DNA from 3 places in the Desulfocurvus vexinensis DSM 17965 genome. Region 2 is predicted to be linked to each of the others. Evidence: predicted binding sites of a transcription regulator. Region 2 holds the regulator's gene; each other region holds the start of a gene.

Region 1 (7,133 bases), on a different contig from region 2:
ACTCGGGCAGGCCGTCGGGGTCGCAGGTCACGTCGCTCCAGCCCGGGAAGGCTCGGGCCACGATGGCCTCCACCAGGGGCCGCAGGCTGGCGCGCTCGCGCGCGGTGACGGGGATGCCCAGGGGATGGGCGTTTTGCAGGGCCTGGGCCTGTTCGGGGTCCAGGGTTTCCCATTTGTTCAGCGCCAGCAGGCGCGGCACCTCGTGCAGGTCCATCTCGCGCAGGATGTCCTCCACGGCGCGGATGTGCGCGTCCAGCTCGGGGTGGGCTGCGTCGGCCACGTGGATGAGCAGGTCGGCGGATTCCAGCTCCTCCAGGGTCGCCCGGAAGGCCTCGCGCAGCTCGGCGGGCAGGTGGCGGATGAAGCCCACGGTGTCGGTGAGGATCAGCTCGTGGTCCTGGGGAAAGCGCAGGCGCCGGGAGGTGGGGTCCAGGGTGGCGAAGAGCTTGTCCTGGGCCAGCACGTCGGAGCGGGTCAGGGTGTTGAGCAGGGTGGACTTGCCCGCGTTGGTGTAGCCCACCAGGGCCACCACGGGCAGCCCGGCCTGGGCGCGGCGGGCGCGGGTGGCGCCCCGGCGGCGGCGCAGGTCGGCCAGGTCCTTCTTGATGCGCGTGATGCGCTCGCGCACCCGGCGGCGGTCGATCTCCAGCTTGGTTTCGCCGGGGCCGCGCCCGCCGATGCCGCCCATGAGCCGCGACAGGGCCCGGTTTTTGCCCGTGAGCCGGGGCAGGGTGTACTGGAGCTGGGCCATTTCCACCTGCAGGCGGCCCGAGCGCGTGGCGGCGTGCTGGGCGAAGATGTCCAGGATGAGCTGGGTGCGGTCCAGGATCTTGCGCTCGGTGATCTCGGCCAGGTTGCGCATCTGGGCCGGGGTCAGCTCCTGGTCGAAGACGATGAGCCCCGCGTTGGCCTGCAGGGCCAGGACTTCCAGGTCCGCCAGCTTGCCCTTGCCCATGATGGTCCTGGGGTTGGCCTCGCGCGCGCGCTGGACCACGGTGCCCACCGTGGCCAGCCCGGCGGTGGCGGCCAGGGCGGTCAGCTCCTGGAGGTGGACTTCCTGCACCGCCCGGGGCTCGGTGGATACGGAGACCAGGATGGCCCGGGCGTCGTCGCCCGCAGCCGTGCCGTCGGCGGACAGGGCGCCGCCCTCGCGGGCCAGCTCGTCCTCGATGGCTTCCACCTGGGCCACGAAGTCCACGTCCAGACGGTGGAAGGGCACCGGGCCGTGGACCGTGTAGGGCTTGGCCCCGGGCCCGGGCGGGTTGAGGTGGGCGTAGGTCACGTTGCCGGGCCCGCCGAAGGGGTCCACGTTCAGGGCCAGCACGCCGTCCAGGCGCAGAAAGACCATGTCCATGAGGTCTTCCTGCGACAGGGGCTCGTCGCCCAGGTGGGTGTGCATCAGGCGCAGCCCGCGCAGGCGCCCGGCGAAGCGCCGCGCCCGGGGCAGCTCGGGGATGTAGATGCCCTGGGCGTCGCCCACCAGGACCATCTCGGGCCGCCCCTGGCGGTCCACCAGCAGGCCGATCTGGCGGCCCGTGGCGGCGCTGAGCATGGCCAGTTCGCGGGCCTGGTCGGCGCTCATGCCGCCCACGGCGGGATAGCGCCGGTCGGCCAGGCGCGACAGGCTCTTGATCTGGCTGGGCTTCAGGCCCTGGGTGTTGCCTTGGACTTTCTGGGAGATGGCGGTGTCTCCATGGCTATATTGCGAAAGGTGCGGAGATTGAATTCGTGGGCATTTCATCCCAAATGCGACCGTTGAGCTCTCTTCCGGTTTTCTTTTTGTTTACGCCTCCCCATTGCTTGAAGAAGAAAGAAACATTTGAATTTATGCATAAATCTCTGATTTCTGTGACCCAGCGCTCCTTCATCGGTCTTGCAGAAGGGCCCGACTCCCCTCCGACAATAACCCAGTCTATGCCGGACAAGTCCAGATTATATATGGGCCCAATCAGCGGTTCAAGGGAGAGAAATTTAACAGCTGCACCTGTCTGCCTTAAATTGTCGGCTCTGTATACATAGTCATCGTTTTCAATGCTGACGCCCATCCATATGTTCTTCGTCCATCTCAAGTTAGTTGATACCTCAGCGAGTCTGGACGACCTCTTCGTCAACAGCTGGAAGGTGTGGTGTTTTGCCAGGTGCATTACTCCAAAAACTTTTTCTATAAACTGAAAGGGAACAGATTCATGAAACAGGTCACTCATCGAGTTGACAAATACGGTCTTCGGTTTTTTCCATTTAAATGGAAGAGAGAGAGCGTCTTCATGTATTGTGAGGTTAAAACCATTTTTGTATTGCTTTGATCCCATTGCTTGGAGGCGTTTGGCCATTCTCTCCGCATAGCAGTTCATGCAGCCCGGGCTTATTTTTGTGCACCCTGTCAGGGGATTCCATGTTGCATCGGTCCATTCGATTTTTGATATCGCCATTAAACCACCTCGAGAGCTTCCAATGTTCCATCACTGTATATTGATTTGAAAGACATAGAGGGGACACGCAAAATTTTATTTTCTCTTTTCAGTTCATATAAGACGGCTTTGGCGTGACGGCCCAAGAAACCTTTCAAAAGCGATTCAATTAGAAGTTCCTTGTTCGTTTTTACTTTTCTTGAGAGGACTATTTTCCGCACATAGTCTTCAAAGTCACGGGACCGTTTCGGAGTGCCAAGGGATTCGATCAGAAGGCCTTGTCCAGTGCTCGGGATATCCCCTCGGAACTCAAAATTTGATTCTCCATTTTCTGGATTTATTTTCCAGCAGCTTTCTAGGAATTTGTGGAGCCCCGTTATGCTTTTGCTGCCAAAAATTAGCCCGTATACATTCTTGTTTTTCTTTATGGAAAAAGGTGCAAGATAGTATTTTTTATTTTGTGGGATGAATTTTTGCCTGTAGTATGCGCATATTGCCCTATGAATATCAAGTGTGTCTTTTATGTTTGTTTTGTCAAACCCAGGAAGATATTTTCTAAATCCTTCTTCACCAAACCTTCCAGCAAATTGAGAAGGAGTAAAGAGGAGGAAGTCTGTTCTTTCAAGATCAGTGATCATTTTGAATGTTTCCGGAGTGAGCGCCCACCCTGTTGGATCAAGGAAAATGAAATTCGCAGCACCTTTTGCGCGCATCTTTTCGTAAAGCTGCTGAAATGACAATTCAAAATTGCATTGGCGTGTATCTATAGTGAGGTTGCGCGGGCGAGTTATGTTGGATAACTTGCAGTCAAGCGCTGCGATTTTTTCGGCGTCCTGGTCGCAAAAGAAGAGCGCTATTTGTGTGCCGGGTTTGATCTTGGGTGAGTACTGGTTGATGACATGAATTGCCCTCAGCGGGCTTCCCGGGAGGCCATTTAGGTCCGTCCCTGGTCCACAGAAAAAATCAAATATATTAATATTATCAATGCCTTGCAGGTTGAGGAAGACGGGGAGCCAAGAGGTCAAGTATTCCTGGAAAAGGAGTAGCTTGGTAAGCGTCGCATGGTCAAAGGGTTTCTCATGGTGGTCTGTTTTGGGCATTTCTTGAGTCCTTCTCCTGTTGGGTATGGCTTGACAGGAGACTAGAGACCCAAAAAATAAAAGGCAAGACATATCGTCTTGCCTTGATCACCGTTGTTTGACGGGGGCTTACGCGTCGCGGCTGCCGAGGTAGCCTGCGATCATGGCGTCGTATTCGCTGGTCCGGGCGAAGGTCTCGCAGGCCAGGTCGCGGCGCAGAGGCAGCGGCGCGGCCATGGCGTTGGCCCGCAGGGAGTCCGTCACGCGCGCGTAGTGCTCCGCGCCGGGCACCACCAGCACGCTGTGGAAGTTCTTGGCCGAGGCCCGCAGCATGCACGGCCCGCCGATGTCGATCTGCTCCACGGCGTCCTTGAGGCCCAGGCCCCTGGAGGCGGCGTGGGCGAAGTCGTAGAGGTTCACGCACACCAGGTCGAAGGGCGCCAGATGCAGCCCGGCCAGGGTCTGCATGTGTTCGGGGTCGTCCTTGTCGGCCAGGATGCCCGCGTGGATGTGCGGATGCAGGGTCTTGACGCGGCCCCCGAGGATCTCGGGAAAGCCCGTGACCTCGGACACGGAGGCCACGTTCAGGCCCGCGTCCAGCAGCTTGCGGCGGGTGCCGCCGGTGGAGAACAGCGCCACGCCCCCCTGGGCGAGGAACGAAGCGAATTCCACGAGTCCGGATTTGTCGGTCACGCTCAGGATGGCGCGCCGGATGGGCAACAGGTCCATGCACACACCTCTCTTTTCAGCCGATGTGTGCCAAAAAAGCCGTGCCCTGGCAAGGCGGGATGCGCGCTCCGGCCTCCGCTGCGGGACCTGGCGCCCCAGCCCCGGCAGCTCTCGTCGGGGCTGGGGAACCAGGCTGGGGAGGGGAGATTATCGTGTCATCGCCTGCGCAGCCGGCCCGGGGGGAGGGAGCCCTGGTCCGGTCCGGGCGCGCTGCGTCATGACCGGATCTGGTCCAGGAGCTCGCGGGCGGATTCGTGGTCCGGGTCGTTCTCCAGGATGCGCACGAGGTGCTCCTCGGCCTGCGCGGGCCTGTCCAGGCAGACCAGGCAGCCCGCCAGGGAGTAGCGCACGTCGTGCTTCAGGGGGTCGATGCCGAGGTAGGCCTCCATGTGCGGCACGACCTCTTCGAGGCGGCCAAGGACGTGCCCGAGCTGGACCAGCATGTAGATGGCCACCATGTTCTCGGGGTTCAGGTCCAGGGCCTTGGAAAAGTTGTCGAAGGCGCGGTCCTGGCGGCCCGTTTCCATCTCCACCAGGGCCATGCCCGCCAGGGCCTTGTCGCCCGGCTCGATGGAAGCGGCCTTGGAGTAGAGCACGTGGGCCTTGTCCAGCTCGCCCTTCTGCACGGCGATGGTCGCCAGCCCCAGGTAGGGGTCGGGGTGCACGCCGTTGGAACTGGCGGCCTTGGAGTAGTACTGCTCGGCCTTCTCCAGGTCACCCATGAAGAGGTAGCACTCTCCGAGTTCCTTGTTGATTTCGTAGTCCAGATGGTTGCTCATGACTTCCCCTCCACAGTGGGAAATTCCGGTAAAACGTGCCGGCGGCTATGCCCATGCAATGGCCGGGCCAACGTTGCATTCCCAGCCCGCAGGCTCCCCGCCTCCGGGCACACACAGCCAAGCAAGCATCGTGCCAGAACGTGCGTCCGGGTGCGACCGGGGCGGTCTTCCGGGGCGCTCCGGGGCCGCCTTTGCATGGAACGCGCGCGAGGGGTGGCCCGGCCTGCCCGGGCGGGGCGGCGCCGGCCTGGGCGGGCCGCGCGGAGCGGGGGCGGGCGGGGCAAAATGCCGACACCCGGCCCGGCGCCGGAGGGCGGCCCGGCGCGCCCGGCCCCCGGCGGCGGTTTGCCTTGCGCGGCGGGCCATGCCGGGCGCACCCGGGCCGGGGTGCGGAAAAAAGTGCCCGGTTGGCACAAGGGTTGCTCAACCGCAGGTGCCAGCCGCCCGGCCCGGCCCCGCCCTGGGGCGTCCGGCGGCGCGGCAGGGGCCCAAAACCCAGGGAGGACGGGCATGAAAGGCATATTCGACAGCAATATCCACCTGACGGGCAAGGTCCTGGACCTGCGGCTTCAGCGTCAAAATGTCGTCATGAGCAACCTGGCGAACATCACGACGCCCAACTACAAGAGCCGGCGCCTGGAGTTCGAGGCCGACCTCCAGGCCGCGCTGAACCGCGACGCGCGCGGCAAGATCACCCGCACCGACGAAAACCACATGCCCACGGTCTTCGACTCCGAGGGCTTCAAGGGTGACCTGGTCAAGGGCTTCAAGCACCGCATCATCCACGGCGAAGACAACGTGGACCTGGACAAGGAGATGGCGGTGATGGCCAAGAACACCCTGATGTACAACGCGCTGGGCACCGCGCTGCAGAAGCAGTTCGAGGGCCTGGCCACCGTGATCACGGAAGGAGCCAAGTAAATGGACTTTCTGACCGCACTCGACATCGGCGCATCGGGCCTGTCCGCCGAGCGGACGCACCTGAACATCATCTCCATGAACCTGGCCAACGCCAAGACCACGCGCACCCCCGAGGGCGGCGCCTACCGGCGGCGCACCGTGGTCAAGGCGACCACCGACGTGGACTCGCCCTTCGCCAAGGCCATGCAGGATGCCCAGACCCGCGAGCTCAAGGGCGTGCGCGTGCTGGGCATCGCCCGCGACGAGCGGCCCGGCAAGCGCGTCTTCGAGCCCGGCCACCCCGATGCGGACCAGGAGGGCTACGTGACCTACCCCGACATCAACGTGGTGGAGGAGATGACCAACATGCTCACCGCCACCCGCTCCTACGAGGCCAACGTCAGTTCCATGCAGTCCGTGAAGAGCATGTGGAACAAGGCCCTGGAGATCGGGCGCTAGCCGCGCCCAAGGAGAACCGCCATGGCCATCCGCAACGTCGCCATGAACGCCTACCAGAACGCCCAGATGACCGGCGGCCTGCGCCGCACGGGCTCCGGGCAGGCGACCTTCATTACCGACCAGGCCCGCAAAAGCCAGAAGGCCGCGTTTACCGAGACCATGCGCGAGTCCCTGGCCAAGGTGAACGACCTGCAAAGCGAGAAGTCGGCCATGGTCGAGGAGTTCGCCTCGGGCGAGCGCCAGAACGTCCACGAGCTGATGATCAGCCTGCAAAAGGCCGGGCTGGCCATGCGCATGACCTCGGCCGTGCGCAACAAGGTCCTGGAAGCCTACAAGGAACTGTCGCGGATGCAGTTCTAGGACTGACGCCGCCAACACCCCGCACCTCCCGGAGAGAGCACCATGTCGCCCGCCATGACGGACATCCTCGGCAAGGCCAGGAATTTTTGGGGCAAGACCAACGTCTCCCAGCGCATTCTCATCGGCGGGCTGTCCGCCGCCGTGATCCTGACGTTCTTCCTGCTCATCTACTGGCTGAACAGGCCGGACATGAAGGTGCTCTATTCGCGCCTGTTCCCCGAAGACGCCGCCACCGTGGTCGGCATGCTTCAGCAGGAGAAGGTGCCCTACACCCTGGAAGACAACGGCGGGACCATCCTCGTGCCTGCCGACAAGGTCTACGACCTGCGCCTGAAGATCGCGGGCGAGGGCAAGCTGCACGGCCAGGGCCTGGGCTTCGAGATTTTCGACGAGGTCAAGGTCGGCCAGACGGACTTCGT
Region 2 (7,133 bases):
AAAAGAAAAAGGACTGACCCATGCCCCCGACCCCGGAAGAACTGCACCGGCTGGCCGAGGCCGGGCCCTTCGTCATCGCCGGGCCCTGCGCCCTGGAGAGCCGCGACGTGGCCCTGGCCGTGGGGCGGCGCCTGGCCGAGATCGGGAGCGCCCTTGGGCTGCCGGTCATCTTCAAAAGCTCCTTCGACAAGGCCAACCGCACCTCGGTGGAGAGCTTCCGCGGCCCGGGCCTGGAGCGGGGCCTGGATCTGCTGGCCGAGATCAAGGCCGAGACCGGCCTGCCCGTGCTCACGGACATCCACCTGCCCGCGCAGGCCGCGCCCGTGGCCGAGGTGGCCGACGTGCTCCAGATTCCGGCCTTCCTGTGCCGCCAGACGGACCTTTTGGTGGCCGCCGGGCGCACCGGGCGGGTGGTCAACGTCAAGAAGGGCCAGTTCGTCGCCCCGTGGGACATGGCCAACGCCGTGGGCAAGATCCGCAGCACCGGCAACGCCATGCTCTGGCTCACCGAGCGCGGGGCCAGCTTCGGCTACAACAACCTCGTGGTGGACATGCGCGCCATCCCGGCCATGCAGGCCCACGGCTGCCCGGTGGTCTTCGACGCCACGCATTCGGTGCAGCTGCCGGGCGGGCAGGGCGCCAGCTCCGGCGGGCAGCGCCAGTTCGTGCCGACCCTGGCCCGGGCCGCCGTGGCCGCCGGGGCCGACGGCGTGTTCCTGGAAACGCACCCCGACCCCAACCGCGCCCTGTGCGACGGCCCCAACTCCTGGCCGCTGGACCAGTTGGAGCCGCTGTTGCGCGACCTGCTTGACCTCTGGGGGGTGGCCCGTGCCCGGCGCGTCCGCTAGGCAGCGCGCCGCCGGGGTGCGGCTTCTGGTGCTCGACGTGGACGGCGTGCTCACCGACGGCGGGTTGTACTACGACCCCAAGGGCAATGTTTCCAAGCGCTTCAACGTGCAGGACGGCCTGGGCATCAAGGTCGCCCAGGGCGCGGGGCTGGAGATCGCCGTGATCACCGGGCTCAAGTCCGAGGCCGTGGAGAAGCGCGTGCGCGAGCTGGGCATCGAGGAATACCACGCCGGGCATCTGGCCAAGGCGCCGCTGCTGGACGGCATGCGCCAGGCGCGCGGCCTGGAATGGGCGCAGATGGCCTACCTGGGCGACGACTGGGTGGACGCCGGGCCCATGGGGCTGGTGGGCCTGCCCATGGCCGTGGCCAACGCCCAGCCGGAGATTTTGGACCTGGCGGCGTGGGTGTCCACGCGCCCGGGCGGACACGGCGCGGTGCGCGAGGCCGTGCGCTTCATCCTCGACGCCCGGGGCGACCTGGGGGCCCAGTGGGCCCTGTGGCGGTCGCGATGAGACGCTGGCTGCCCTGGGTGCTCCTGGTGGCCCTGGCCGTCGCGGCGGTGGCGGGCTGGTCGGCCTATCAGGCCCGGCAGGCCTTGCAGCGCGCCGCCGAGCTGCTGGACGACGTGGACGTGGACGTGTCGCTGCGCGGGGTGGAGCTCTCGCGCGGGGCCGACGGGCGCACGGAATGGCGCCTGAAGGCCGATGGCGCGCACTACGCCCAGGACACGGGCGTCGTGGCGGTGGACAATCCGCGCATCGTCTACTACCTCAATGACGGCACGGGCGAGGTCGCGGTCAACGCCACCAGCGGCGAGGTGAACCAGGCCTCGGGCGACGCCAGCCTGTGGCCGGATGTGGACATCGTTTCCGGCCCCAACCGGGCCCGGGCCGAGCGGCTGGACTACAGCAGCGCCGAGCGTCGGCTCGTGCTTACGGGCACTGTGCGCCTGTCGCGCCCCGACATGACCCTGGACGCGCCCCGGGTCGTGATGGACCTGGACACCAACGACATCCAGGCCGACGGCGGGATAGAAAGCGTGCTCACCGGCACCCTCGCCCCCGGCCCAAAGGAGTGATTCCGTGCAGCGAACCGCGAGAGCTTTTTGCGCCCTGTGCCTGCTGGCGCTGACCCTGTGCCTGGCCTGCGGCCCCGTCCTGGCGGCGGACAAGGGCAAGGCCAAGGGCGACCAGGTGCCGACCCGCATCACCTCCGAGAAGGTGCGCTACGAGCAGGGCGACCGGGTGGTGATCTTCGAGGGCCAGGTTTTCGTGCAGCGCCCGGACATGACCATCCGCTCGCGCAAGCTGACGGTGCACATGGCCAAGGGCTCCGCCGCCAAGGCCGCCCCCGGCCAGCCCGCCGGGCCCGGCGAGGTGGAGCGCATCGTGGCCGAGGGCGACGTGCAGCTTGAGCGCGAAGGCCGCCAGGGCACCTGCGCCACAGCCACCTACCACGTGCAGACCGGGGTGCTGGTCATGGAGGGCGAGCCCCGGCTCACCGACGGCGACAACCACATCACCGGGCGCATCATCCGCCTGTATCTCAAGGACAACCGCAGCGAGGTCGAGGGCGGCCCGGGCAAGCAGGTGGAGGCCATCTTCATGACCCCGCCGGAGGCCCAGTAGATGGCTCTGCTGGCGGCCAGCGGCCTGTGCAAGCGCTACGGCCAGCGCGAGGTGGTGCACGACATCGCCCTGGACGTGGCCCAGGGCGAGGTGGTCGGGCTGCTCGGGCCCAACGGCGCGGGCAAGACGACGACCTTCTACATGCTGGTCGGGCTCATCAAGCCCAACGGCGGCGAGGTCAGCCTGGACGGCGCCCAGCTCGCGGGGCTGCCCCTGCACGAGCGCGCGCGCCTGGGCCTGTCGTACCTGCCGCAGGAAAGCTCGGTGTTCCGCAAGCTTACCGTGCGCGAAAACCTGGAAATCATCCTGGAAAACACGAAGCTCTCGCACCGCGAGCAGAAGGCCAAGGCCGACGCCCTGCTGCACGAGCTGGGCATCGCCAAACTGTCCGCGCAAAAGGCCATGCACCTGTCCGGCGGCGAGCGCCGCCGTCTGGAGATCGCCCGGGCGCTGATCCTCGACCCCAAGTTCATGCTGCTCGACGAGCCCTTCGCGGGCATCGACCCCATCGCCGTGGACGATATCCAGGGCATCGTGCGCGGGCTGCGGGACCGCGGCATCGGGGTGCTCATTTCCGACCATAACGTGCGGGAAACACTGCGCATCTGCGACCGGGCCTATCTGGTCTACGAGGGCCGGGTCATCCTTTCGGGCACGCCCGTGGAGATTTGCGAGAACCCCCAGGCCCGCCAGGTCTACCTGGGCGAGGCCTTCAGCCTCTAATCTTGCGCAGTTCCTGCGCTTCCTTGCCTATACAAAATCCTTGCCATTTGAGTTGCAAGGCCTGTGCGTCTGTGGCATGGTCTGGCCGTGTCGCGCAAGGCAGGCCCCGCCGGACGGGGGCTTTTGGCCGCTCCGGCGGATAAGGCGCCCCTGCGGGCGCCCCGGGGCCCGGCACATCCAGCACCTGAACACGACGGGCAACGATGGGACTTGAACTCAGACAGCAGATGAAGCTTTCGCAGCAGCTGGTGATGACGCCCCAGCTGCAGCAGGCCATCAAGCTGCTTCAGCTTTCCCGCCTCGAACTGCTGGACGTGGTCCAGCAGGAGCTGCTCGAAAATCCCCTGCTGGATGAAAAGGCCGAGGAAGCCTTCGAGGACACCGCCGAGCGCGACGGCAAGGACGCCTTCGAGGCCGCCGCCGAGCCCGAGCGCCCGGCCCAGGGCGACGAGGCCGTGGAGCGCGATATTGCGCGCGATGCGGACTGGGAGAACTACCTGGGCGAGTTTTCCAGCTCGTCGCGCCAGGCGCTGATGCGCGAGTCCGAGGTGCCCGAGGAGGGCATGGCCTACGACGCCCGCCTGTCGGTGAAGCCCTCGCTGGAAAGCCACCTGGAGTGGCAGATCCGCCTGTCGGATTTCAGCCCCCGGGACGTGGCCATCAGCGAGGTGGTCATCGGCAACCTGGACTCGCACGGCTACCTGCAGGCCAGCAGCGAGGAGATCGCCGCCATGGCCGGGGCCAGCACGGCCCAGGTGGAGGCCGTGGTGCGGCGCATCCAGCGGCTGGACCCGGTGGGCGTTGCCGCGCGCGACCCGCGCGAATGCCTGCTGGTGCAGATCGAAGTCCTGGGCTACGACGACCCCATTCTCATCGAGCTGGTCAGCGAACACCTGGAAGACCTGGAGAAGGGCCGCTTCAAGCCCGTGGCCCGCAAGTTCCGCCTGACCATGGACCAGCTCAAGGAATACCTCGACCTGCTCCAGACCCTGGACCCCATGCCCGGCTCCAGCTACGGCGGCGGGGAGCCGCAGTACGTCAGCCCCGACGTGTACGTCTACGAGTACGACGGCGATTTCGTCATCGTGCTCAACGAGGAGGGCCTGCCCCGGCTCCAGCTCAATTCCTTCTACATGGACGGGCTGTTGGCCAAGAACTCCAAGGACAAGGAGTACGTGCAGGAGAAGATGCGCTCGGCGGTGTGGCTGATGAAGAGCCTGTTCCAGCGCCAGCGCACGCTCTACAAGGTGGTGGAGAGCATCGTGCGCTTCCAGGACGGCTTCTTCCGCCGCGGGGTCACGGCCCTCAAGCCGCTGATTCTCAAGGACATCGCCGACGACATCGAGATGCACGAGTCCACCATCAGCCGCATCACCACCAGCAAGTATGTGGCCACGCCCCACGGCGTGTTCGAGCTGAAGTTCTTCTTCAACAGCGCCCTGGAAATGGACGACGGCTCCCAGGTGGGCTCGGAGTCGGTCAAGGCGCTCATCAAGCAGCTCATCAGTGGCGAGGACCCGCGCCACCCCCTGTCCGACGAAAAGATCGCCGACCACCTGAAGGACACCCTCAAGGTCAACATCGCCCGGCGCACGGTGGCCAAATACCGCACGGCCCTGGGCGTCCGCTCCTCCTCCAAGCGCAAGCAGGTTTTTTGATCCCGCGCCGACTAGCCCTTTATTTCGGCCCGGTTTCGCTCTACACTGGAATTGGCGGAAACCCGCCCGACCAGTGCCGTTGTGTCACCCAAGACAGGAGGACAGCCCATGCAGATCAATTTCAACTTCAAGAACTTCGAACCCTCCGACCACCTCAGGAAGTACGCCACCGCGCGGTTCGAGAAGTTGATCAAGTACGCTGGCACCGACAACGCCGAACTGCAAATCAACCTGTCCGTGGAGAAGTTCCGCCAGAAGGCGGACGTGGTGCTCACCTGGGACGACAACAACCTCTCGGCCTTCGAGGAGTCCGAGGACATGTACAGCACCATCGACCTGGTGCTGGACAAGATGGACGCCCAGGTGCGCAAGATCCGCGAGAAGGCCAAGGACAAGCGCCGCCAGCGCGGCACCGTGCGCATGGACGTGGTGTCCTTCTCCGAGCCTGCGGGCGGCGGCGAGCGCGTGCCGACCATCACCGAGACCGACGCCTATGAGCCCAAGCCCATGTCCGTCGAGGAGGCGGCCATGCAGCTGGAGAGCCTGGGCTACGAGTTCCTGGTCTTCCAGAACGCGCAGACCGAGCGCATCAACGTCATCTATCTCCGCTCGAACGGGGATTTCGGCCTCATCGACCCGGGGATGTAACGCATGATCATTGGCGAGCTGTTGGAAAAGGAGCTGGTGTTGCCGGACCTTGCGGCCAGGACCAAGAACGCGGTCCTGGCCGAGTTGGTGGCCGTGGCCGGGGACCATGTCCCCGGCCTGGACGCCGGCGCGGCCCTCAAGGTGCTCAAGGAGCGCGAGAAGCTCGGCACCACCGGCATCGGGGACGGCGTCGCCATTCCCCACGGCAAGATGGACAGCATCGAGAGGATTGTCCTCGTGGTGGGGCGTAGCGCGCAGGGCGTGGAGTTCGACGCGCTGGACCACAAGCCCTGCACCATCTTCTTCCTTGTCCTGGCGCCCGAGCAGGTCGTCGGCCAGCACCTGCGGGTGCTGGCCGGCGTCTCGCGCCTGCTCAAGGACGACGCCTTCCGCAAGTCGTTCCTGGCTGCGGACGGGGCGGACGGCCTGTGGCGGCTGCTCCAGGGCGCGTAGGCGGAGGCGGGTCATGACCCAGGCGGCAGACGGCCACATCCCGGTGGTCATCCTCACCGGGCTGTCCGGTGCGGGCAAATCCACGGCCCTCAAGGTCTTCGAGGACCTGGGCTTCTTGTCCGTGGACGGCATGCCTCCGGGGCTCATCCCCGCCGTGGTGCGCCTGTTCGACACCCAGGCCGAGCTGCACCACCGGGGCCTGACCCTGGGCATCGACGTGCGCCAGTCGGACTTCCTGGCCCAGTGGGACGAGACGCTCGCGCAGTGCGCGACCCTGGGCATCCGTCCGCGCATCGTGTTCGTGGAGTGCTCGCGCGCGGTGCTGCTGCGGCGCTACGCCGCCACCCGCCGCCCCCACCCCCTGGAGGGCGCCCTGTCCCTGGACGCGGCGGTGGACCGCGAGCGGGCCATGCTGGCCCCGGTGCGCGAGCAGGCCGAGCTGGTGCTCGACACCACGGGCTATTCCATCCACGACCTGCGCCGCACCCTCCAGGAGAAGTGGAACTTCCTGCGCGACAAGCGCTGGGGGCTGCGGCTGTACATCCTGTCCTTCGGCTTCAAGCACGGCGTGCCCACCGACGCCGACCTGGTTTTCGACCTGCGCTTTCTGCCCAATCCGCATTTCGAGGAGGCGCTCCAGCCGCTGTCGGGCAAGGACGAGCCCGTGGCCCGCTTCGTGCTTGGCCGCGAGCCTGGCGACGAGTTCCTGCGTCGCCAGATCGACTACCTGAACTTCCTGTTGCCCCTGTACGCCCGCGAGGGCCGCTACCGCCTGACCATCGCCTTCGGCTGCACCGGCGGGCGGCACCGTTCCGTGGCTGTGGCCGAAGCAGTCTTTGACTCCTTGCGCAACTCGGATTATGCAGTCTTTCTCGAACACCGGCATATCGACCTGAAATGACGGCGGCGGGCAGGCGGGCGCAGGCCCCGGCCCGCGCCGCAAGCACAACCGAGCCGATGACCAAGGAAAAAAAGCCCAAGGGCGACGTAGGCGTTGTTGTCGTCACCCATACCGACTACGGCACCCGGCTCATCGCCGCCGCCGGGATGATCCTCGGCGCGCAGCACGCCTGCGTCGCCGTCAGCGTGGACACCAACGTGGCCATGGACGCGACCATGGACGCCCTGCGCCAGGCCGTGGCCGATGTGGACTGCGGCTCGGGCGTGTTGCTG
Region 3 (7,133 bases), on a different contig from region 2:
GCGCTACCACTCGCTGTACCTGGAGCGCGTGGCCGAGGGGCTCGAAGTCCTGGCCGTGAACCGTGACGGCGCGCCCATGGCTGCCCGTCACGTCTCCCGGCCCCTGATGGGCTACCAGTTTCACCCCGAATCCTTCCTGACCCCCGACGGGGGCTTCTTCATCCGCCATGCCCTGGAACACCTCGGGCTGTCTTGAGCCCGCCGCCTTCGCGGCGCTGGCCGGGACCCTGGCCAGCGAGGGCGGGGCGGACCTGTTCCTCTCCGGCCCTGGCTGCCCGGGGGCCACGCGCAGCATGATCGGCTTTGCCCCGCGCGCGGAGCTGGCGGCCCCTGCCGGAACCCCGGCGGGGGCCCTGGCGGATTTCTGCTTCGCCACGCCGGACCCGGCCCTGGGCTTTGTGGGCTACGGCCACGGCCTGGCCCTGCGCGGGGTGCCCTCGGCCCGGCCCGGGGCGCTGCCCGGGGTGCTGTTGCGCAAGTACGGCGCCTGGCTGGAATACGACGCCGCCAGCCGCCGGGCGAGCATCGGCGGGCCCGACGCCGCCGCCGTGCGCCGCCTGGAGCGCCTGGCCCAGGCCCCGCCCGCGCCGCGCCTCTTCACGCCCCCCGCGCCCGGGCCCGTGACCGCCAGCCTGTCGCGCGCGGAGTACGAGGCCGGGGTGGCCCGGGCCCTGGAGCACATCCGCGCCGGGGACGTGTACCAGCTCAACCTGTCCATCCGCTTCGGGCTCCACGCGCCGGACCTGGACGCGCCGGGGCTCTTCACTCACCTGTGGCGCACGCGCCCGGCGCCGTACTACGCCCTGCTGCGCCACGGGCCCTTCGAGATCGTCTCCACCTCGCCGGAACGCTTCCTGCGCGTGGTCGGGGGTGCGGTGCTCTCGCAGCCCATCAAGGGCACCCTGGCCCTGGACGGGGACCGCGCGGCCTGCGAGAGCCGCCTGGCGGCCTCGCCCAAGGAGGACGCCGAACTGTCCATGATCGTCGATCTGGTGCGCAACGACATGTCGGGCTCCTGCGAGTACGGCTCGGTGCGCGTGGGGCGGCACAAGGCCATCTTCGCCGTGGACGGGCTGTTGCAGATGTATTCCGAGGTCCACGGTCGGCTGCGCCCCGGGCGGACCTGTCTGGATCTGCTGCTGGAGGCCTTCCCCCCGGGCTCGGTCACCGGCTGCCCCAAGCGCCGCGCCCTGGAGATCATCGACGCCCTGGAGCCCCACGCCCGCGAGCTGTATTGCGGCTGCCTGCTGGTGGTGCGCGGCGAGGGCGACATGGATTCCTCGGTGGCCATCCGCACCGGCTGGAAGGACGCGCGCGACGGTGTGTTTTCCTTTTTCGCGGGCAGCGGCATCGTCGTGGATTCCGTGCCGGAAATGGAGTATGCCGAAACCATGGCCAAGGCGGAGAAGTTCCTGGCCCTGGGGGCGCGATGATCTTCTATCACGACGGGCAGATGCGCGAGGGTGGCCTGGCCCTGGACGTGGGCGCCGAGGCGCTGCGCTACGGGTTTGGCGTGTTCGAGACGCTGTACTGGAACGGGGCGGCGCCCTGCCGCCTGCGCGAGCACCTGGCCCGGGCCCACGCCAGCCTGGAGGCCCTGGGCGCGGGCTGCGAGCGCTGCGACATGGCGGCGGTGATCCCCGAGGTGGCGGCGCGCAGCGGGCTGTTGCACCGGCCCGGGCGGGTGAACCTGCTGTTCCCGGTGCAGGACGGCGTGGCCCGGCCCGTGGTCTGCGCCGCGCCCTACGAGCCCCTGGCGCCGGACCGTGCCCTGCGCCTGGCGCTGTCGCCGCGCCCGCTGCACAGCTGGCTGGGGGCGCACAAGACCATGAACCACCTCTTCTACCACCTGGAGCACCGGGCGGCCCTGGAGCGCGGCTTCGACGGCGCGGCCCTGGCCGCGCCGGACGGGCACCTGCTGGAAACGGCCACGGCGGCCCTGGTCCTGGCGGACCACGGGCGACTGGTGACCCCGGCCCCGCCCGGAGCGGGCGACGCGGCCCCGGGCATCCTGCCCAGCGTGGCCCTGGCCTGCGTGGCTGGGGCTCTGGGCGTCGAGGCGCGCCCGGTGCGCCTGGACGAGCTGGGGCGCTACGCCCACGCCTGGGCGCTCAATTCGCTCATGGGCATGCGCCCGGTGGCACGGCTGGGCGAGGTGCGCTTTGCGCCCGAGTTCGGCCCCTGCGCCGGGGCCGACGCGTTGATCCACGCCCGCTGAAGCGGCGCGGGCCGCCGCGGGGCCCGGGCAAGGCGAAGCCCGGCATGGGGGGCCATGCCGGGCTTCTTCTTTGCTGTGCCCCGGGCGCCGGGCGGGCCGGTGACGGGAGGCCGCTGGCGCGGGAGGGTGGAGGTTTCGCGCTGCGCGGCGCCCCGGGCGCCTGGAAAGCTAGTCCACGCCCTGGGCGGGGCCGGGGCCGTGGGGCAGGAAGGCCACGGTGTTGCGGGCGTTGTGGTTGGCCACGGCGCAGGCTTCCACGTCGGTGTAGTAGAACTTGCCGGTGTTGATGCCCGACTCGTCGATGAAGCGCGCCATCTGGGCCATGGTCTGGTTGTGCTCCACGAAGGCGGGCGCGGCCACGAAGCAGACCGCCCAGGTGGCGGCCAGGGCCAGGACGAAGCTCGTCCAGCGGCGCAGGGTGCTTTTTTCTTCCATGTTCGGGCTCCGCTGCCCGGCCCGGGGGCCGGGGGTTGCGCCCGGCAGGTGGCCGCAGCCACCCGCCGGGCGGGGATGAGGCGAGGTGAGGCCTAGATCTGCGCGGTGATCTCGGGGAACACCTTGTAGAACATGATGTAGGCCATGAGCAGGGTCAGGATCAGGTTGAAGGTCTGGCCGCACACGTACAGGATGAGCGGCTTGCCGCCCTTGAAGTAGTGGCGCAGCTCACGGAAGTTGGTGGCCAGGCCGATGGCGGCGAAGGACAGACAGAAGAACCAGCCGCGGAAGGAGCCGGTGAAGACGCGCAGGATACCCTGGTCGATCACCGTGAACCCGGCGTCCTCGCCCATGGAGGCGTAGATCCAGGAGAAGGCGATGGAGGCGGCCAGGAAGCCCAGCACGAACTTGGGGAAGCGGTTCCAGATTTCGCCCACGCCCACGGTGCGGCCACCCTCGCATTCCACGCGGGTGCACCAGTACACGGCCACGCCGAAGGCGGTGACGCCGATGAGCACGTTCTGGATCATCTTGATGGTTGCGGCAACGTACAGGGCCTTCTCGGAGAGGAAGGCGCCCGCAGCGGCCACGGCGCCGGTGGCGTCGATGGTGCCGCCCATCCAGGCGCCGCCCAGGATGTAGGGCATGCCCGTGGCCTTGATGAACATGGGCATGACGATCATCATGATGGCCGTGAAGACCAGCGACAGGCCGATGGCCATGGTCAGCTCTTCCTTCTTGGCCCGGCAGGCGGCGGCGGTGGCGATGGCCGCCGAGGTGCCGCACACGGACATGTCGGCGGAGATGACGATGTTCAGGGTCTTGGAGGGGATCTTCAGCACCTTCTGGCCGAAGATGAAGGTGCAGATGAGCACGATGGGCGTGACCACCCAGGCCACGAAGATGCCCGGCACGCCGATGGCGATGATCTTGTTGAAGAGCACCTCGGCGCCCAGCAGCACCAGGCCGGTCTTGATGAAGAACTCCACCTCGAGGGCGGGCTTGACCCACTTGGGGGTGCCGATGGTGTTGGCGATGAGCATGCCGATGAAGATGGCCCACACCGCATCGCCCACGCCGTAGTGCTTCATGGTGGACTGCTCACCCAGCAGGAAGGCCAGGGTCGCCAGGGCGAAGACCACGACGAAACCCTTGAGGAAGCCCACGGTGTCCTTGCCCATGGCCTTGATGCCAATGGAGAAGAACAGGCCCAGGCCGACCATCAGCGCCAGCAGGCTGGGGATCATGTTGTAGGCCTTGCCCTCGGTCTTGGACTTGGCCTTGCCCTCGGCGTTGCGCGCCTTGCGCCAGGCGTCGATCTTTTCCTCGGCGGCCAGATTCAGGGCCTCGTCCTGGAAGCCGGCGCCGGCGGCCAGGGATTCGGCGGCCAGGGCCGCCTCCAGGGCGGCGGCGGCCTTCTGCTTGGCCTCCTCGTACTTGGGCATGGCCTTGGCGTTCTTGGCGTCGGCCTGCGCCTGGGTGAGCATCACGGAATCCAGGGGATTGTCGGACCAGCCCTTGGGCTTGGTCAGCCACTTGGAGAGAGCCTTGGCGTAGGGCTCGCCGCTGGCCTTGATCTTCTCCTTGGCGTCCTGGGCTTGGTACCAGGTCACGGTCTTGATGGGCGCGCGCTCGGCCTCGGCCTGCATGATGGCGTTGGACTTGTCGAAGACCTCGCCCATGCCCGCGGGCGGGCGGGGCAGGAAGATCATGCAACCGACGATGAGCAGCAGGGCGCCGAGCCAGATGGCCCAGTAGTCTTCCTTGGTCCACAGGTCGGACCAGGAAGCCTTGGCGTTGTCGACGACAACGTTGGCCTTTGCGGTGTTTTCAGCCATGTGCGGATTCCTCCTCGGTATGTGCAAACGGTGTTGAGGGTGCGGTCGCGTTCCGCAAGCGGCAGCGCCTCCGACGCGGGTGCCCGAGGGTTCGGGGGCGGCGCCGATTGCTGAACGCGCGTGTTGATGGGCCCTAGGCAAGGTTTGTGCCAGTTGGGGCAAGCGCATATCGCCCTGGTATTGCAGGATATATCTTGCGCCCCGGACCGGGCTGGTGCAAACTCGCGGTGCGTCGGTGCAAACCCGGGTTTGCACCCAGGCGCGGCAACCGCACCCCGGGAGGGCTGACCATGGGCAAGCTGGAAGAGATGAACAGGCGGCGCAAGCTGGCGCACACCCGGCTGGTGGGCACGGGTTCCAAGGTCTATGCGGCGTTCCTGGAGATGGAACGCGCGGCCTATGCCGACGGCGCCCTGCCGCGCAAGGCCAAGGAGCTGGTGGCCGTGGGCATTTCGGTGGTCATCGACTGCGAGTCGTGCATGCAGTGGCATATCGGCCAAGCCGCCGAGGCGGGCGCAACGCGCGAGGAGGTGCTCGAGGCCGTGGAGGTGGGCATCGAGATGGGCGGCGGCCCGGCCACGGTGTCGGCGCGCTTCGCGCTGGAGGTCATGGACGCCGTGTTCGGGGCCTGATGGCCCGCCGGGGCGTTTGACGCCGGGCGCCCGATGGGGCATGGAAGGGCATGATGGACTTTTCGACCCTTTCGACCCTTTCGGCCCGTGGGGCGGCGCGCCTGCTGACGGCCCTGGCCTGCGCCGCGCTGCTGTGGGCGGCGTGGTGCCTCCCGGCGTTGGCAGGCCCCGGGGGCGTGCTGGTGGTGGCCCGGGGGGACATCCCGTCCCCGCCCCTGGAATACGAGCAGGACGGCGAGGTCCTGGGCCTGCACGCGGATCTGCTGCGCGGTGCGGCGGCCCGCCTGGGCATGACCGTGGAATTCCATAGCGTGCCCTGGGTCCGGGCGCTGCACCTGGCGCGCGTGGGTCAGGTGGACGCCGTGAGCTTCGTGACCCGGACCCCGGAGCGCGAGGCGGACATGCTGTTTCTGGAGGGCAACGTGCTGCATGTCGCGCGCAGCGTGCTGGTCGCCCTGCGCGGGAGCGCCGCAGCGCGGCGCTGGACGGGCGATCTGGCGGCCCTGGCCGGGCTGCGGGTGGGGCTGGTGCGCGAGGTCGCCTTCGGCGGGCCCATCGACACGGCCCCGGACCTGCGGCGGGTGGAGGTGGAAAGCACGCAGACGCTGCCCGGGCTGCTGCTGCGCGGGAGGGTGGATCTGGCCCTGGTGAAGGAGCGGAGCTTTTTGGGCCATTTCCAGGGCGACCCGGTCCTGGAGCGGCTGGTCGTTCTTGAGCCGCCGGTGTCGCAGGAGCCGCAGTATCTGGCCTTTTCCATCGCCGCCGCCCGGGGCGGCGACCTGCCCCTGCGCTTTGCCGCCGCCTTGGCGGCGTTTCGCGCCTCGCCCCAAGGCCGGGCCCTGGCAGCCAGGGCCTTGGTGCCCTAGCGGAGCGTCCTGCACCGGCTCCCGGCGGCATTGCCGCAGAACATCCGCGCTTCGCGTTCGGCATGGACGCAGCAAATGCGGAGGTCTTCCGTGCCGTCAGCCGCCCCAGTGCCGGGCGGCCTGCGCACAGGCGCTGCAACGGCCCTCCGGGCGCCGGCGGGGCCGCTTTCCGGCGCATTGCAACGGCCAACGCCGCAGGCTGCCCGGAAACGGGCCCGGCCTGCGGCGTTCGGCGTTGCGGCGCTCCGTCAGTCCACCCGCTCCCAGACCAGGGCCGTCCATTCGGCGCTGTGCTCGCGGCGCGGCGCGGGCAGGCCCAGGGCCATGTAGGCCTCGGCCACGGCGTCGGCCTGCTCGGTGAGGATGCCCGAGAGCACCAGGCAGCCCCCCGGGGCCACCCGGGCGCGCAGCTCCGGGGCCATGGTCTTGAGGGGCCCGGCCAGGATGTTGGCCAGCACGAGGCGGAAGGTGCGCCCGGGCGCCAGGGCGTCCAGGCTGCCCACGGCCAGATGCAGGCGGTCGTCCGCGCCGTTGATGGCCCGGTTCTCCACGGCGTTCTCGACGGCCAGGGGGTCGATGTCCAGCCCCACGCCGTGCATGCCCAGCAGGCAGCAGCCCAGGGCCAGGATGCCCGAGCCGGTGCCCAGGTCCAGGAAATCGTCGCCCGCGTGCAGCAGGCCGCGCTCGCGCAGCCCGGCCAGGGCGCCCAGGCACAGGGCCGTGGTGCCGTGGTGCCCGGTGCCGAAGGCCTGCTTGGGCTCGATGACGATGGGGATGCGCCCCTCGGGGGCCTGGTCCGCCAGCCAGGGCGGCAGTACGGTGAAGGTGCTCCCGGCGTGGACCGGGGTGAAGAATTCGCGCCAGGCCAGGGCCCAGTCCTGCTCCTGCACCTCGTCGCGGGTGATTTCGGCCTCGGGCCAGCGGGCGGCCAGGTCCTGGACCAGGGCCTGGGCGGCGGCGCCCTGCTCCAGGTGCAGGGTGAAGGCCGTGCGCCCGTCGGGTTGTTCCTCCTCCTGCCAGCCGCCGGGAACGTGCAGGGTCAGATGCAGGGTCAGGTCGTCCACCAGGGTCGGCGGCACCAGGGCCGTGATGCGCAGCAGGGTCTTCATGGGGCTCCGTGGGGCGAGGAAAAAGGGTCGGGGGG

Evidence for each region. Region 2 encodes sigma-54, which starts transcription at its own class of promoters, with help from an activator protein. Its sites were predicted from a motif close to CTGGCACGGNNNNTGCTT; they were not measured.
Region 1: a site for sigma-54 is predicted at 5,403-5,420, ahead of flgB (flagellar basal body rod protein FlgB). Genes of this name have one in related genera too.
Region 3: a site for sigma-54 is predicted at 4,627-4,644, ahead of G495_RS0104145 (YeiH family protein). Genes of this name have one in related genera too.

Annotation. Positions count from the first base shown of each region.
Region 1 covers NZ_JAEX01000010.1:34,467-41,599, reverse strand. Annotated here, with positions in the region: gene hflX (GTPase HflX) at 1-1,741, opposite strand, end outside; gene G495_RS21045 (DUF5131 family protein) at 1,698-2,429, opposite strand; gene tcmP (three-Cys-motif partner protein TcmP) at 2,429-3,508, opposite strand; gene G495_RS0108770 (IMP cyclohydrolase) at 3,617-4,216, opposite strand; gene G495_RS0108765 (tetratricopeptide repeat protein) at 4,432-4,995, opposite strand; gene flgB (flagellar basal body rod protein FlgB) at 5,506-5,916, shown strand; gene flgC (flagellar basal body rod protein FlgC) at 5,917-6,354, shown strand; gene fliE (flagellar hook-basal body complex protein FliE) at 6,376-6,714, shown strand; gene fliF (flagellar basal-body MS-ring/collar protein FliF) at 6,757-7,133, shown strand, end outside.
Region 2 covers NZ_JAEX01000005.1:218,688-225,820, forward strand. Annotated here, with positions in the region: gene G495_RS0106535 (CTP synthase) at 1-17, shown strand, start outside; gene kdsA (3-deoxy-8-phosphooctulonate synthase) at 21-848, shown strand; gene G495_RS0106545 (KdsC family phosphatase) at 829-1,362, shown strand; gene lptC (LPS export ABC transporter periplasmic protein LptC) at 1,359-1,928, shown strand; gene G495_RS0106555 (LptA/OstA family protein) at 1,933-2,478, shown strand; gene lptB (LPS export ABC transporter ATP-binding protein) at 2,479-3,201, shown strand; gene rpoN (RNA polymerase factor sigma-54) at 3,405-4,859, shown strand; gene hpf (ribosome hibernation-promoting factor, HPF/YfiA family) at 4,968-5,507, shown strand; gene G495_RS0106575 (PTS sugar transporter subunit IIA) at 5,511-5,960, shown strand; gene rapZ (RNase adapter RapZ) at 5,974-6,861, shown strand; gene G495_RS0106585 (PTS sugar transporter subunit IIA) at 6,918-7,133, shown strand, end outside.
Region 3 covers NZ_JAEX01000002.1:255,075-262,207, forward strand. Annotated here, with positions in the region: gene G495_RS0104120 (anthranilate synthase component II) at 1-196, shown strand, start outside; gene G495_RS0104125 (chorismate-binding protein) at 168-1,433, shown strand; gene G495_RS0104130 (aminotransferase class IV) at 1,430-2,218, shown strand; gene G495_RS17570 (hypothetical protein) at 2,387-2,653, opposite strand; gene G495_RS0104145 (YeiH family protein) at 2,746-4,491, opposite strand; gene G495_RS0104150 (carboxymuconolactone decarboxylase family protein) at 4,782-5,123, shown strand; gene G495_RS17575 (substrate-binding periplasmic protein) at 5,174-5,989, shown strand; gene G495_RS0104160 (50S ribosomal protein L11 methyltransferase) at 6,238-7,098, opposite strand.